DNA from 4 places in the Paenibacillus sp. FSL H3-0457 genome. Region 1 is predicted to be linked to each of the others. Evidence: riboswitches for the same ligand, from Rfam matches in the RefSeq annotation. Region 1 holds a riboswitch; each other region holds the start of a gene.
The links. A riboswitch is a leader RNA that binds a small molecule or an ion and turns the genes downstream of it on or off. The one in region 1 is predicted to bind thiamine pyrophosphate.
Positions count from the first base shown of each region.

Region 2: another riboswitch for thiamine pyrophosphate. It lies ahead of MHH25_RS17720 (thiamine phosphate synthase); the one in region 1 lies ahead of thiC (phosphomethylpyrimidine synthase ThiC).
Region 3: another riboswitch for thiamine pyrophosphate. It lies ahead of tenA (thiaminase II); the one in region 1 lies ahead of thiC (phosphomethylpyrimidine synthase ThiC).
Region 4: another riboswitch for thiamine pyrophosphate. It lies ahead of MHH25_RS02375 (ABC transporter substrate-binding protein); the one in region 1 lies ahead of thiC (phosphomethylpyrimidine synthase ThiC).

Region 1 covers NZ_CP150283.1:757,534-761,567, forward strand. The annotation lists gene MHH25_RS03525 (alpha/beta hydrolase) at 1-461, opposite strand, end outside; gene MHH25_RS03530 (IclR family transcriptional regulator) at 821-1,564, shown strand; TPP riboswitch at 1,713-1,826, shown strand; gene thiC (phosphomethylpyrimidine synthase ThiC) at 2,215-4,032, shown strand.
Region 2 covers NZ_CP150283.1:4,007,362-4,011,395, forward strand. The annotation lists gene thiO (glycine oxidase ThiO) at 1-916, opposite strand, end outside; gene MHH25_RS17720 (thiamine phosphate synthase) at 934-1,596, opposite strand; TPP riboswitch at 1,823-1,932, opposite strand; gene MHH25_RS17725 (ABC-F family ATP-binding cassette domain-containing protein) at 2,007-3,557, opposite strand; gene MHH25_RS17730 (hypothetical protein) at 3,696-4,034, opposite strand, start outside.
Region 3 covers NZ_CP150283.1:3,642,757-3,646,790, forward strand. The annotation lists gene MHH25_RS16090 (endo-1,4-beta-xylanase) at 1-1,095, shown strand, start outside; TPP riboswitch at 1,302-1,399, shown strand; gene tenA (thiaminase II) at 1,513-2,175, shown strand; gene MHH25_RS16100 (spore coat protein) at 2,386-2,682, opposite strand; gene MHH25_RS16105 (hypothetical protein) at 2,694-2,894, opposite strand; gene MHH25_RS16110 (zinc-dependent alcohol dehydrogenase) at 2,926-4,034, opposite strand, start outside.
Region 4 covers NZ_CP150283.1:498,540-502,573, reverse strand. The annotation lists gene MHH25_RS02390 (hypothetical protein) at 383-895, opposite strand; gene MHH25_RS02385 (VOC family protein) at 1,070-1,456, shown strand; gene MHH25_RS02380 (NAD(P)-dependent oxidoreductase) at 1,473-2,228, shown strand; TPP riboswitch at 2,373-2,485, shown strand; gene MHH25_RS02375 (ABC transporter substrate-binding protein) at 2,792-3,832, shown strand.

The DNA of each region.
Region 1 (4,034 bases):
ACAGCTTTGTTCACCTGTGAGGCGAAGCCATAATCGAACATGACCACGTTGAAACCGAGTTGATGGGCATAGTGGGCCAGGTCATACATAGGTACCCATGTTTCTTCACGATTGGCACCATAGCCGTGACTGAAAATAATCGTTTTGCTTGCAGCATTGTCAGCAGGTATATACCATCCCTGCATCGTCCGGCTGCCATCTGCTGCCGGGAACGTGATGTCTTCGTACTTCATGTTCTTGGCCTGCATTGGATTGGAGAAGACCGGCGCTACAGTAGGATTGGATAATACCCATGCGATGTAACCATGCAGTGCAATAAAACAAAACAGTAGAAAAAATACAACGGAGAGCAGCAACGCTACGATAATATGTTTGAACCGAATCAGCCTCGGTGATAGGGAAGAGGGCAGATCGGACACTTTTGTTTGCAGCGGGGCTTCGCTCTGGGATGTTGGATACATGAATGCCCCTCCTTTGAAGTTCAGTTGAAGATAACAACGACATGAAAAGAGAATTGCGTCGATTTCAGAGCCTGCTTCAGAGCGATATCTTAATGTAATATATCTTTATCGTATGTTCCCGTATAGTCAAAGTCAATTGATTGAGGGCATTTGTTACGCAATTGTTATATAGTTCTTAAGATATATGGGTAACATTACCTTAGTGTGTAAATTACAGGGGATTAAGTCTTATAAAAAGGAAAAATTTACACGTTGGTCTATTTTGATTTTGGCTCTTTTTGGTTTACAGATGAGACCGTTTCTCATATAATTTATGTAACCAAGTTTCATGTGATGAAACATGAGGAGGGCATTATGCCATGGAAGATCGCAAGTTAACCGTCCGGGCTGTGGAACGGGCGCTGGATATATTATTATGTTTTACCACACGCAGTGATCTGGGACTCACCGAAATTGCCAGCCAGATCGGCCTGCACAAAAGTACAGTCCACCGTTTGATGGCTACGCTGGAGGATCGAGGGTTCGTGATCCGCGATGCAGCAACAGAGAAGTACCGACTTGGCATCCGAATCTGGGAGCTGTCAGCTCATATGTCCCGCAGTGATGATCCCGCTATACTGCTGTTACCTGCGATGGAGCGACTGAGAGATCGATTGGGAGAGACCGTGAGTCTGTACCTGCGTGATGGAAGTGAACGGATTCGGATTCAGGCTGTACAAAGTGATCAGGCGATCCGCCGAGTCGCTCCCGTTGGTGTTAGACTCCCGCTGTCTGTGGGGGCTTCCAGCAAAGTTTTGATGGCGTTTGCCACGGACGAGGATCGTGAAGAACTGATGAACGGGCCGGAATGGCCGGTGTTTATTGATCCGGCGGTGTACTTGGCGCAAATGGGAGATATCCGGGATAACGGATATGCGACGAGTTATGAGGAACGTGAGCCGGGAGCTGCCGCGGTATCTGTACCGATTATGGATCGCAGAGGCAATATCGCAGCTGCCCTCTCGGTCTCGGGACCTGTCAGTCGACTTTCGCAGGAGACATTGCATGAATACGCACCTGTGTTGAAGGATGCTGCTACGCAAATGGGGCTCATGTTATCCTGATGTTGATGTAAGTTTTTTCTCCAATTGAGTTGGTGTTCTGGAATATAAAGGTTGTTTTTATGTTCCGGTTGCGCTACTCTGTAATGGACGGCCCAACGGGGCCAGCTTCATTGAATATGAACGGCGGCCTATGTAAGCCGCAACTTATTAACGTTACTGGGGGAGTCCGAATTGTCCGGACTGAGACGGAATCGCATGAGATTCCGGACCCTTTGCACCTGATCTGGATCATACCAGCGTAGGGAAGTAATCGGCGATATGACCACAACCACCACATGATGTGACCCTTGTAGGGCTCCGTTAAGGAGCTGCATGAAGGTGCATTATTGGTGATGGACATAAAAGTCGGTTCCTTCGGGGACCGGCTTTTTTATATACAGGGAACGGGCGATATAGCGCGGATTTTATGGGCTTCTTTTTCGATAACCTGCGGAAGTGGGCTTGGATGAATAGAGAACGCACCATAGATCATCCAAGATCTGTGGCAGCCTCCGTCTGTTGTTAACTGTACATGAAAAGTGTCTTCCCTGGTCTGGTGTAGGATCGCTCTTTCTTCTCTGCATTGCGCATGATTTGGAACAGGTACGTAACCAAGCTAATGATGATACCAACCAAACAAGCGACGAACACTGAGGAGGAGACAAGCGAACATGAGTACAGGAAATCAAACGGGACAACAAGCGACGGAGCGGGGACATAACGATCAGCAGGTGGAAAAAGAAACAGGAGCGGCCGGACGGGTTCAGCCCTTTCCCGGTAGCCGCAAAGTCTACATTCAGGGCTCACGGCCGGACATTGCTGTACCGGAGCGTGAGATAGCCCTTCATGACACGAATACTCCCCAAGGGGTGGAGCATAACGAACCGCTGCGTGTCTACGATACGAGCGGCCCCATGACCGATCCCGCATTTCATGCGGATATCCGCGCAGGTCTGCCAGCCCTGCGCACCCGCTGGATCACAGAGCGTGGCGATGTTGAAGCTTATCAGGGCCGTACAGTTAAACCGGAGGATAACGGACTAAAGCCCGGAGGGAAGAGAGCCGGCGCTGAAGAGTACCCCGGATTACGTGGCAAACCGCTGCGGGCACAGCCAGGACGCTGTGTGACTCAGATGCATTATGCGAGGCAGGGAGTCATTACGGCAGAGATGGAGTTCGCCGCTATTCGTGAAGGCGTGGAGCCGGAATTTGTGAGACAGGAGCTGGCGAGTGGACGGGCCATTCTGCCATCCAACATCAATCACCCGGAGAGTGAGCCGATGTTGATCGGTCGTCATTTTCACGTGAAGATCAATGCCAACATAGGTAACTCTGCTGTATCTTCTTCCATTGAGGAAGAGGTGGAGAAGATGACCTGGGCGGTACGATGGGGATCGGATACGGTGATGGATCTGTCCACAGGCAAAAACATTCATACCACCCGGGAATGGATTATCCGCAATTCACCTGTGCCGATTGGTACGGTGCCACTGTATCAGGCGCTGGAGAAGGTGAATGGCGAAGCGGAAGCGCTGACCTGGGAGTTGTACCGTGACACACTCATTGAGCAGGCAGAGCAGGGCGTGGACTACTTTACGATTCATGCAGGTGTACTGCTGCGTTATATCCCCATGACCGCCAAGCGAATGACAGGTATTGTGTCTAGGGGTGGTTCCATTATGGCAGCATGGTGCCTTGCGCATCATCAGGAGAATTTTTTGTACACCCATTTTGAAGAAATCTGCGAGATTATGAAAAGGTATGATGTGGCGTTCTCACTGGGAGATGGACTTCGTCCAGGCAGTATCTACGATGCGAATGACGAAGCTCAGATGGCGGAACTGGCCACGCTTGGGGAACTGACGCAGATTGCATGGAAGCATGATGTGCAGGTGATGATCGAAGGCCCGGGTCATGTGCCGATGCATAAGATCAAGGAGAATGTGGACTTGCAGATGGAGATATGTAAAGAGGCACCGTTCTATACGCTGGGGCCGCTGACGACCGACATTGCCCCGGGTTACGATCACATCACATCCGCCATTGGTGCGGCCATGATTGGCTGGTTCGGCACGTCCATGCTCTGTTATGTTACGCCAAAAGAACATTTGGGCCTGCCCAACAAGGATGATGTGCGGGAAGGGGTCATCGCCTACAAGATCGCAGCTCATGCCGCCGATCTGGCGAAAGGCCATCCACGTGCCCAGCGCCGCGATGACGCATTGTCCAAAGCGCGGTTCGAGTTCCGCTGGCGTGACCAGTTTAACCTGTCACTGGACCCGGAACGTGCGCTGGCCTACCATGATGAGACGCTACCGGCAGAAGGGGCCAAAGAAGCTCATTTCTGCTCCATGTGTGGACCAAAGTTCTGTAGCATGCGCATCACGCAGGACATTCGTGCCTTTGCCGCTGATAAAGGATTGTCTGAGAATGAGGCTGTAGCTGCCGGGATGCAGGAAAAGGCCGAGGAATATCGGACACGCTCCTAGGC
Region 2 (4,034 bases), 3.2 Mb from region 1:
TCCCAGGCACCCAGTGGGTAGCCGCTGTGATCAGCTTCTGAACACCCTGTACAGAAACGTTCAGATCCGTTCTGCCTGGCAGACTGGTTGCCCCGAGCCAAACTTCGCCATTGGCTTTGGGAACAATATAGATATCCTCTGCATACACCGTTCTGTCAGGTCTGTACCCTGCATGTTCATCTGCGAACTGAACGGCGGCTATTTCACCTTTTACCGACCACACAGGCAAGCTCAGATTCACATGTCTCATCAACTCTTCACTCTGTAATCCAGCCGCTATAATGACATGTTTGCATCTCATCTCGCCGATCGATGTGTTGATCCCCTGCACGCCGTGTTCGTTTGCTTGCACACGTATATCCTGTATGTCCTCCATAACCTGTGCTCCCAATACTTGAGCGGATTCAGCATATGCCTTTGTTAGATGGACTGGAAGAATCTCACTCTCGTAAGGTCTGTAGTAGGCTCCATACGTATCTCTGTTAAGCCATGGTGCCTCCTGTTGCACAACGGAACGATCCCACCACACCTCATCAGCAGACAACGCAGACTTCCGATTATTCTTATAGCTGCTTAATTCACTGTATGAACGAAAAGGAGTTAGGAATCCATGGCGTTGCAGACCAACCTCTACATCACTGAGGGTAGCCATTAGTACCTTTTGCTCATGAAGTAACTGCCTGCTCTGCCTGGCAAGCTTAGCCATCAAAGGATGAGCAAAATCCTCACTGTCTGCCGCCAGCATTCCAGCAGCTGCGCAAGAAGTGCCTCCTGCAATCGCCGAACGATCTACCAGCAGTACATCCTGTCCACGGGAAGCAAGCTCATACGCAATGGCACAACCAACAACGCCTCCGCCTACAATAATCGTTTCTGCATGAATCTTATCCAATTTATCAGTAATGATCTTTTTCATCCTCTCATCTCCTTGATTCAGCGGCTCAAACTTTCTGTAGCAACGATAGCCTGCCTTAATGATTCAGCGGCCCGATCCGGGGAATCGCTCGCCCATACATTCGAAATCACAGCGACTCCCTGTGCGCCTGCAGAGCGAATAGCGTGAATGTTTCCCGGTTCGATGCCCCCAATCGCCATGACAGGAATGGAGACACCAGAGCACACTTCAGCCAGAGCATATAATCCTCTTGGTTCAAGATCAGGCTTACTGTTGGTTGAGTAGACATGCCCGAAGAAAAGGTAATCGGCTCCCCGTTCTTCAGCGATTTTTGCCTCATCGATTGAATGAACAGATACACCCAGACGAATTCGCTGGACATTACTTATAACAGCAGGGTTGTAGTTACGTATAGCCTCTTGCCCCCAATGCACACCGCCATAGATGTCATTCTGTGGTGGCAGTTCTGAACCATTGATAACGATGCGACAAGACGGAACGCCAACACCACGCAGACTTTCAGCCCAACCGATCTTTTGTTGCCACGAGAGTTGTTTCTCTCGTATATGGATGTAGTCCACCCATGGCCAAACGTCCTTTGCAGCTTTTACAAAAGATGCTTGAGTCCCTACACCCGTAGATACAACATGCAGTTCAAATGATCCGTGTACACGTTCATGAGAAATTACCGTACTGTTCATCTCCTTCCATGCGTGAATGCTATGAAAACACAAAAAAGCCACTCCCGTAGGGGAGTGGCTGCGTATTAATTATAGGACCAGATGACTGACTGATACATACAGTTCATTTCGTGCAATAAAGCTATAGACCTTATAGCCATAACGTTATACACGCAACTGCATGTTTCAATTTACTAAGCAAGACGGTTGAATTCTTTCGAATTGCCGTTTGCTCACGTCATTCACTGAAACGCGCTCGCCACTTCCCTACGCTGGTATGATCCAGATCAGGTGCAAAGGGTCCGGAATCGCATTCTTCCATCTCAGCCACATCGTGCGGCCCCCCTAGTGTTCATATGAAGTTGTAGCCTATGTTACCATAGAAGGATTTTTTTGTCACCGTTCATTTCTATTAGCGTTGCTTGAATTGTCTAATTTTTCTCAGACCATTCTTCAACATTCCATGTTTTGGTAACCCAACCCTCGTAGAAATCAGGTTCATGAGATACCAGCAACACCGTTCCCTTGAATTCTTGCAAGGCACGCTGTAACTCAGCTTTAGCTGTGACATCCAAATGGTTCGTCGGCTCATCGAATAGAATCCAGTTGCTTTCACGCATCAAGAGTTTGCATAGACGAACCTTGGCTTGCTCTCCACCACTCAGCATGTTAAGCGGACGGGTAATGTGCTCATTTTTCAACCCGCAGCGAGCGAGATGACCCCGGACCTCATTCTGGGTCAAATGTGAAAACTCATTCCAGACATCCTCAATCGGCGTGATATTTCCAGCACGAACTTCCTGCTCAAAATAGGCCGTTTCGAGATAATCTCCCAAAAAGGTCTTTCCACTGAGTGGAGATATTTTGCCCAAGATGGTTTTCAGCAGCGTCGATTTACCCACACCATTACAACCTACGATGGCAATTTTCTCACCACGTTCAATTGTCATTGTCATCTTAGGCAGCAAAGGATACGTATATCCAATTTCAAAATCAATGCCCTCAAAGACCGTTTTGCTACTCGCACGGGCATCCTTGAATTTGAACGTTGGTTTGGCCGCTTCATCTGGACGATCAATACGTTCAATTCTGTCCAGCTGTTTCTCCCGGCTCTTCGCTCGACCTGAAGTTGAAGCACGTGCCTTGTTACGCTGAATGAAATCTTCCTGCTTCTTGATGTACTCTTGCTGCTTCTCGTACGCATCAATATGCTGGGCTTTATTCATATCAGCCATCTCAAGGAACTTGTTATAGTTCGCTGCATATCTCGTTAATTTGGCAAATTCCAAATGATAAATGACATTTACTACTTCATTCATGAATTCCGTGTCATGGGAGATTAAGAGGAACGCATGAGGGTAGTCCTTCAGGTAACGTGACAACCATTCAATGTGCTCTACATCCAGATAGTTGGTCGGCTCATCCAGCAAAAGGGCTGTAGGTTTCTCAAGCAGAAGCTTGGCAAGAAGCACCTTGGTACGTTGCCCACCACTTAGAGCTGCGACATCCCGATCAAGACCAATTGCGGACAAACCAAGTCCATTGGCCATCTCTTCCACTTTTACGTCAATCAGATAAAAGTCGCCCTGTTCCAGTTGTTCCTGAATATCGCCCATCTCTTCCAGCAACTGCTCCAGCTTATCTGGATCTGCATCTGCCATCTGGTCCGTTATATTCATCATTTCTTTTTCTAATTCAAGCAACGGAAGGAATGCATCTTTAAGAACGTCACGAATGGTTTTGCCTGGGGTAAGCTTCGTGTGCTGATCCAGATATCCATAACGGACCTTAGGTGTCCATTCCACTTTTCCACTATCTTTAAGCAATTTACCGGTAAGGATGTTCATTAATGTGGATTTACCCACACCATTGGCACCAACAAGTCCTACGCGCTCTCCGGCAAGTAAACGAAACGATACATTTTTAAATAACGTGCGATCTCCAAAATTGTGACTTACGTTCTCTACTGACAATAAACTCATAAGATGAGGTTGCTCCTATCTATTAGACATTACTTTTGTTATTGTTCCGAAACCCTATTCTAGCACAGGTCCCGTCTTTTCTGAAAGTAATGTAAACAGTTCAGGAACCTCTTACATGATTTTATCATACAGGCTACCCTAACGATTAGAGCATTTATATTCGAAATAGCCTTGTGCAGCTGCTTGTCTTGCGTCTGTAAACACCTCTTCAGCACGGTAACCATTACCACATGTGGAGGGATAGTAGTACTTGATACCCGTTAAAGGATCTACCCCACCTACGATGGCCGTTTTCTTCACAAGTCTGCCTCCACCGATCGCATAATTGTTGATCTTTTGGTCACCCACACCTATACCTTGGATAAAGGCCATAATCCCTGTATCGTTAATGGAGTTGTACCAATCTTCCTGCGCAATCAGGGGCATCGTAAACGTATAGGAAATACCGTTCTTTCTGGCAAACTCATTATGGCGGTT
Region 3 (4,034 bases), 2.9 Mb from region 1:
GCCGTCTCACTTTCGGGTAAACCGGATATCAAAAAACAGACACAAGATCCGCTCTGGAACAAAGCGGTGTCTACTCCACTGAAGGGTGACTCTTCGGGATCAGCCAGTTTCCGCACTTTATGGGATCATAGTAACCTGTATATCCTCGTGGATGTACAGGATGCAAAGGCAGATGTGAATGACAGAGTAGATATCTTTGTTGATCTCAATAATGGCAAGACCACTTCATATGAAGCAGATGACCGACACGTAATCATTAAGCGGTCGGGCAAAGCTGAGGGTGTGGAGCAGCGTTCATATCGTGTACGCGAGACAAAAGCCGGATATCAGGTTGAATTGTCCATTCCGTGGGGTGGTATCCAAGTCGGATCAGAATATGAAGCCGGATTGGATATCCGTGTGACTGATGGCGGTTCAAGTGGGACACAACCTTATAATCCACTGTACTGGAATGATAGAACACAATCTCAGGAACAGGATACAAGCAAATACGGCGTGATTCAACTCGCCCCTATGCCCAAATCTGCACAAGCTGTGCAAGGGATTGTTCAGATTGATGGGAAGAAAGACACATCATGGAATAAGGCTGCACCATTTGAAGTAAAACGGTTGAACCAGAGCGAAGGTGCAGAGGCAGTGGCTCGCGCAATGTGGTCAGGTGAGTATCTATACCTGCTGATCGACGTCACTGATCCAAACATCATTACAGATAGTATCAACCCATGGGATCAGGATTCGGTTGAGATTTTCCTGGACGAGAATCACCAGCGCACACCGTATTTTCAATATGATGATGCCCAGTTCAGAATCAGTGCAGACAATGTGGGAACCTTTGCAGGGGGTGCCTCACCTGGACGCCTTGTAAGTGCTGTGAAGAAAACAAATAAAGGATATCTCGTAGAAGCCAGAATTCATTTACAATCATTGACGCCCAAAGCAGGAAATGTTCTCGGTTTCGAGCTCCAAATTAACGACAACCAGGGCGGAGGTAAGCAGAGCGTAGCCAAGTGGAATGATACGACCAATGAGAGCTGGAGAAATACTTCCCAGTACGGAATACTCACTTTTGTCGGAAAGAACAAACTCGGGCATTAAACCATCGGCAGTAGTTGCAAGAATAGAAACCATCATAACAGTGGCTGAAACTCAACCATTGTTGTGATGGTTTTCATCGTTTACATACGTCACCAAAGGTGATGAGGGGCGATACAATCTTCCTTGACTATATTTAACAGCCCTTGATATACTAAATGGATGTTATTTTATCTTTTATGGGAATAGGAAAGTAATCAACTACATACAACCGTTTGCGAGGGAGCCTTAACCGGCTGAGAGGGTGTTAAACCGACCTTACCTGATTTGGATAATGCCAACGTAGGGATGCAACGATGAAACACTGTACTTGGGTAGCTCATGCGAACCCCCTTGTTTTAGTGTATTTGTCTGCGAAACATCCATAGGATGTTTCGTTTTTTTGTTTTTAAATACGTACATTATGAATTGGAGGAACACATGTTGACTATTTCAGAGAGACTATATCAGGCAGCACAGCCTGTGTGGAAGGAATGTCTTGAGCATCCCTTTGTTAAAGGAATCGGAGATGGTTCCTTAACGGTTGAACAATTTCGTTATTATTTGCTGCAAGACTACTTGTACCTGTTCGATTATGCCCGCGTATTTGCACTAGGTATTGTCAAGTCGCACGACCCCAAATTGATGCAGTTTTTTAGTGAAAACGTAGATAACATCCTGAATGGTGAAATGAAAATTCATCGTTCTTATATGGAGCGATTAGGAATTACAGAGGATCATGTTTTCCAGGTAAAACCTGCCCTGAAAAATGCAGCCTATACTAACTATATGCTCTCTGTTTCCCATGCGGGTGGCATAGCAGAAGTACTTGTATCCATTCTGGCCTGCTCATGGAGCTATGCAGAGATTGGTCAAGTCCTTGCCCAAAAGCCAGGTGCAGCTGAGCATCCTTTTTACGGAGAGTGGATCACAGGATATGCTTCCTCTGAATACAACAGCAACAATCAATCCCTAGTGACGTTAACTGATAAGCTATTAGAAGGCTGTAGCGAGGGAACGTACCAACGGATGGAGGATATTTTCGTGATGTGCAGTCGCTTTGAGCTTGATTTTTGGGAAATGTCATGGAAGCTGGAGCCTTAAGTTCACTGTAGTCAATTAAAGTAGAGAGCAGCGGCCATAAACAGTCTCAGGATAGAAATAAGTAGAATACGTAAAGGAACGCTTGCAATAAGCGTGTTTCGTGACGATGCCAAAAAAAGGGCGGATAGTATCCGCCTTTTTTCATTGTTGAAATTCTTGACACAGGGACATTTTGTTCTCTGAAGTCTCTGGCTAAAATCAAAAAGGGTGTCAGGACGGAATGTTCATAGCAGTCTGAATGTTTTTCAGATCGAGCTGAATTTGCTCTGCAATATGGTAAGGGTGGTATAAACCATGCTGCACCATGTAATTTGATATCTTTTCATGAGAATCTATGGCTTCATCGAGCTGTTTCATCAAAATTTGTTTGATTTCGGGGGTGGCACATTCGGTCACAGCCATGGCGTAGTTTCTGACACCGCTCTTGGCGTTCATCAAAAAATCCATTGCGATCACGTCATCGGTCAGCGTATTAAGACCAGTCATGTGTTCTAATATTGGGTTCATTTTTTTATCTCCTATACAGTCGCTTTAGACAGCACTCCACCGAGCTCCTGAAGCTGCTGTTGTGATAAGATCGCATCTTGTTGCAAAATTTGCTTGAGCTCCGGGTCGGTTACCAGAGCTTGCATGGTCTTGGATTTAGTCATACAAACCGTCTTGAACGCAGCTATTTCATGTACCTCGAGCATCTCATGCAAAGCGTATGTGGAATCCATTCAGATTGTCCTCCCATGTATCTATTCATATTTAAGGCTTTAAGATGACTTTAATGCAATCGTCCGTTTTTGTATCGAACACTTCATAGCCCCGTTTGGCCTCGCTGAGCGGAATGACGTGCGTAACAATGTCGCCAGGGTCCACTTTGCCAGACGTAACCAACTCGTACATGTATGGCATGTAGTGAATGACCGGAGCTTGTCCGGAACGGATATTCACGTTTCGCTGCATGATATCACCGAGCGGGAATCCGTTATAACGTCCGCCGTATACCCCAGTGACTTGAATGGTGCCACCTTTGCGAACAGCCTGAGATGCAATGATAAATGCGCTCATGGTGCCGCCTTGCAGTTTCATACCGCTGGCTAGAAATTCAAGATCGCTCATCTTGCCGTCCATTCCTACCGCATCAATGACAACATCGGCGCCGCCTTTGGTCATTTCCTTGAGAGTGTTCCCAATATTCTTATCCTGTTCGAAGTTTACTATTTCCACATTGTTTGTTCGCTTCGCATGCTTTAAGCGGTAATCGACATAGTCGACGGCTATGACCCGCTTAGCTCCTTTCAGCCAGCAGAACTTCTGGGCTAGGAGTCCGACCGGGCCGCAGCCGAGCACAATGACCGTATCTCCATTTTTAACGCCGGCGTTATCTACGCTCCAGAATGCCGTCGTCATGGCATCGGCGATCAAGCTTAGCTTTTCGTCCGGTTGTTCGCAGTTTTCAGGGATCTTAAAGTGGGTAAAATTAGCAAATGGGACCCGTAAATACTCCGCTTGCCCGCCGGGATATCCGCCGGTCGTTCCGGAGTAGCCGAAATATGCGCCCATATCCCCGTGTTCGTTGGAATTGTCACATTGGCTTTCCAGCTGATTTTTGCAAAAAAAGCATTCTCCGCATGCGATGTTAAACGGGATGATTACGCGGTCGCCTTTTTTTACCTTGGTCACGCCAGGGCCCACTTCTTCTACGATCCCCATCGGCTCATGTCCGATGACATAGTTTTCCTGAAGGTTAGGGATCATCCCGTGAATAAGATGAAGGTCAGAACCGCAAATCGCGGTACTGGTGATCTTTACGATCATATCGTCCGGTTTCACAATCTTCGCATCCGGCACCTCTTTGACCACGACATTTT
Region 4 (4,034 bases), 260 kb from region 1:
ATTAAAGAAATTGTAATGTCTACTGTCATGACCTGACGGTGGGCATTTTTTTGTAGTGTTACTCTGTTCTAACGAACCTAGCACACGCTATTCCCCTCCATTTCTGCATATTTGAAATCTAACGAATCCTAGAGACGTTATTATAGATAGTTAGCTTCAATTAAATTCCTCGTTTGGAGGTTTTTTGCATAATAACGCCGCAGAGATTCGTTAGATTTTTCATTCTCTAAAAACTGGCCTAATAAGATGTTCTCGATTCGTTAGCGCTGTAATCGTGGTGGAAAGTATCCTATCTTTGCCTCTGATTACTTTAAATCAAGGGAAAGAATTCGATTTATTCATTTGCATAAGATTGCCCAGGAAATACTTATGGTCAACCAAATCACACACTTTTATTAACGACAGGCAATACAGGCCCGTTATCCTTGATGAATTTACCGAATACATATCGGACGAGTGGTCCCAGAACGATCAACTGATATGGAAGCGCCAGGCTGAAGTTACGAGCGATTGTATGGAGATACGTGCGGATTACGGATGACCCCCCATTTAATTGATCAGCGAGATATGCCGAGATCATTCCATACATGGACATGATCAGAACCATGCCAATCACCATGAAAAATGAAATGACGAGCACACCTAAAATCTTATTGGACTTGTCGAAGGGCAAGGAGAATGCAATCTTTCTCGCCACAGGACCAACAATGAAAGACTCCACCAGAAACGCAATGACAAAACATAATATGAATTGAAGCAGTATTTCAAGCGGGGACATCTTGCCGAGTAACCCACTGTGCCATAGATTGAAGAACATCATGACCAAGACCATTCCTATACACATCATTAATCCGAAAATAATTTGTTCCTTCTTGCTAGTTGGCAATTCTCTCATCCTCTCTGTTTACCTTCGTAATTATAGAGATAAGGAAACCCTCCACATAAGTGAACATTCTGTGAACAATTATGATTTTTCCAATTTAAAATTGGATTTGACAACCATGTAGTACAGCTCTATGATATCCCTTAAAATGGTAGAAAATTTCAATATATAAGGAGGTTTTTGATTGTGAGTTTTCAAAAACGCATTGACCACGTCGGCATTGCCGTTCGTGATCTGGAAACTACACTCCGTTTCTATACGGAGGTTGTTGGATTGGAATTGAAAGACCGGGTAACCCACACCAACGGTATCATTAAGCTCGCCTTCCTTGGCTTTAATGGAAGTAATGAGACTGAGATTGAGTTAATCCAAGGATACAGCGACAAGCTGCCTTCCGAAGGTACGGTGCACCATTTTGCGATCCACGTGCATGATCTTGATTCTGAGTACCAACGCATCCAATCCACCGAAGCCGAATTTATCGACGGAGAGATTATCACACTGCCTAACGGTTATCGCTATTTCTTCATCTATGGACCTGAAAAGGAATGGATTGAGTTCTTCCAGCGCTAAGAATTGGAGTTGATTTATGAACATTTTAATTACCGGCGCAGCCGGAAAAATTGGACGTGACTTGTCCCAACACTTGTCAGAGGCATTTCACCTGCGACTAACGGATTTAAATATCGACAGACTGCATACGTATCAAGGGACCGGCCATGAGATCATGACACTGGATGTGACAGACCCCGAAGCCTGTCAGCATGCTTGCGAAGGCATGGATGTGGTTGTACATCTGGCGGGAGATCCTTCCCCGAATGCCGGATTTTATGAATCGTTGTTGGACATCAATATCAAAGGTACATTTAATGTATTCCGTGCAGCTAAAGACCAAGGTGTACGAAGAGTCATTCTTGCAAGCAGTGCACAGACGATTGAGGGGTATCCCATTGATGCTCAAGTCTATCCGGACATGCCAACACGCCCACGGAATTTGTACGGGGTTAGCAAATGTTTTGGAGAATCGCTCGCTTCCTATTTTGCGTATACCGAAGGTTTACAAAGTGTAGCAATACGTATAGGTGCATATGATGATTTTCAACCGGACGGACCAGTGCTGGAGGCAAGGGATATGAGCGCATATATTAGTCCGGCTGACTTGTGTGATTTGATGTTCAAAGCAATTACAACTACCGATCTGGAACCCTTCACCATACTGCATGGGATCTCGAATAATCGGTTTAAACGATTGAATCTGGAAACCACTCAGAAACAGGTAGGTTATGACCCAAAATCCGATGCTTTTGCACTCAGTCAGATTGCCTTATATGATTCGCCACGATAATTATTGAAAATAACACATCCAAGCAGGCTGTTATACATATGTATAACGGCCTGTTTGATAACTTATACGTGTCCCTATCCAGTTCATGACTGGACACGTTCCACCCGCTGGCCTATAATTACACCTAGTAATGCCCGTAACTTCATAGTTTCCCAGGGGAGTCGGAATTGGCCGGCTGAGAGTGTATCCCACCAAGATACTAACCCTTAGACCTGATCTGGATCATGCCAGCGTAGGAATCGGAGTATATCGAAATGGCACAGCCCTATGGCTGAACGCCACCTCTCTAACGCCTGCACGCGTCCCGGAATACGGGGCGCTTTTTTTGTTACTATCAGAAAGTATAAGACTGGAAGCATCACCTTCCTGATATTGCAAGAAAAACTGCCGCTAAACGCGGTCTGGCTTCCTTGAATGACATCGATGGACGTTTTACTTGTTCAAAAATAACGTCATCCAGATCTCAACTGGTATAAATCTGTCGATTTATGCAAGATGATTGGATATGAAGCCAAGGAGTACCCCGTGCCAATCGGCCGGACATACCGAAGGAGAGACCACAGATGAAATGGCGTAAAACGATGGGATTGTTGCTCTTATGCGTGCTTATGGTGACTGTAGCCGCATGTGGTGGCAAAGAAGCTGCCCCAGCTGGGCAGAACGGCAACACAAATACGGAAAGCAACAACGAAGGTGACACTGCCGCCCTGAAAGATATTAAAGTGGTGCTCGACTGGACACCAAATACGAATCATACAGGCCTGTATGCAGCTGTAGATCAAGGTTTTTACAAGGCCGAAGGCTTGAACGTGGAGATTGTACAACCAGGTGCCGGTGGCGCAGATACAATGGTTGCCTCGAATGAAGTGCCTTTTGGCGTAAGTTATCAGGAGAGTGTAACTCAAGCCCGCACACAGGGTGTTCCACTCGTCTCCATCGCAGCAGTTATTCAGCATAATACATCTGGTTTCGCTGCTCCGGCGGATCGGAATATCAAGTCACCGAAAGATTTTGAAGGTAAAACCTATGGCGGTTGGGGTTCCCCAGTCGAAGAAGCCGTGATGCAATCCATTATGGAAGGCGACGGAGCCGATGTATCGAAAGTAAAAAACATTAATATGGGTGATGCCGACTTTTTCACCGCAGTAAAACGGGATATTGATTTCGCGTGGATTTTCTACGCCTGGACGGGTATTGAAGCCGAACTGCGCGGGGAACCGATCGACATGTTATATGTGAAGGATTATTCAGATGCACTGGATTATTACACGCCTGTCCTCGTAACAAACGAGCAGACGATCCAAAACGACCCTGAGTTGGTGAAAGCATTCCTGAAAGCCACCTCCGAAGGGTATCAATACGCAATTGATCATCCCGAAGACGCAGCCAACATTCTGATCAAGGCCGTACCGGATCTGGATAAGGAATTGGTACTGGCAAGCCAGAAATGGCTTAGTCCAAAGTACACAGATGACGCCCCGCGCTGGGGAGAACAAAAACAGGAAGTGTGGCAGAACTACACCGACTGGATGTTTAGCAAAAAACTGCTTGATGAACAGATCGATGTGAGCAAGGCATATACAAACGAGTTCTTACCCCAATAAAATTTCTCATATAAAACGAACTTAAATTTTACACGAGGACGGAGAGGACAGAAATAACGTGAAAAAGCGAAGCGGTCGCCTTTATCACCGGATTTTCCCTTTAGAGAAAGGGAATCAAAAAAATCTGGGGATAACAGCGATTGGAAGGTTATTCTGTCATCGAAGTGGCAAGTGTAACAGTCATTAGTTCATTTTATATATC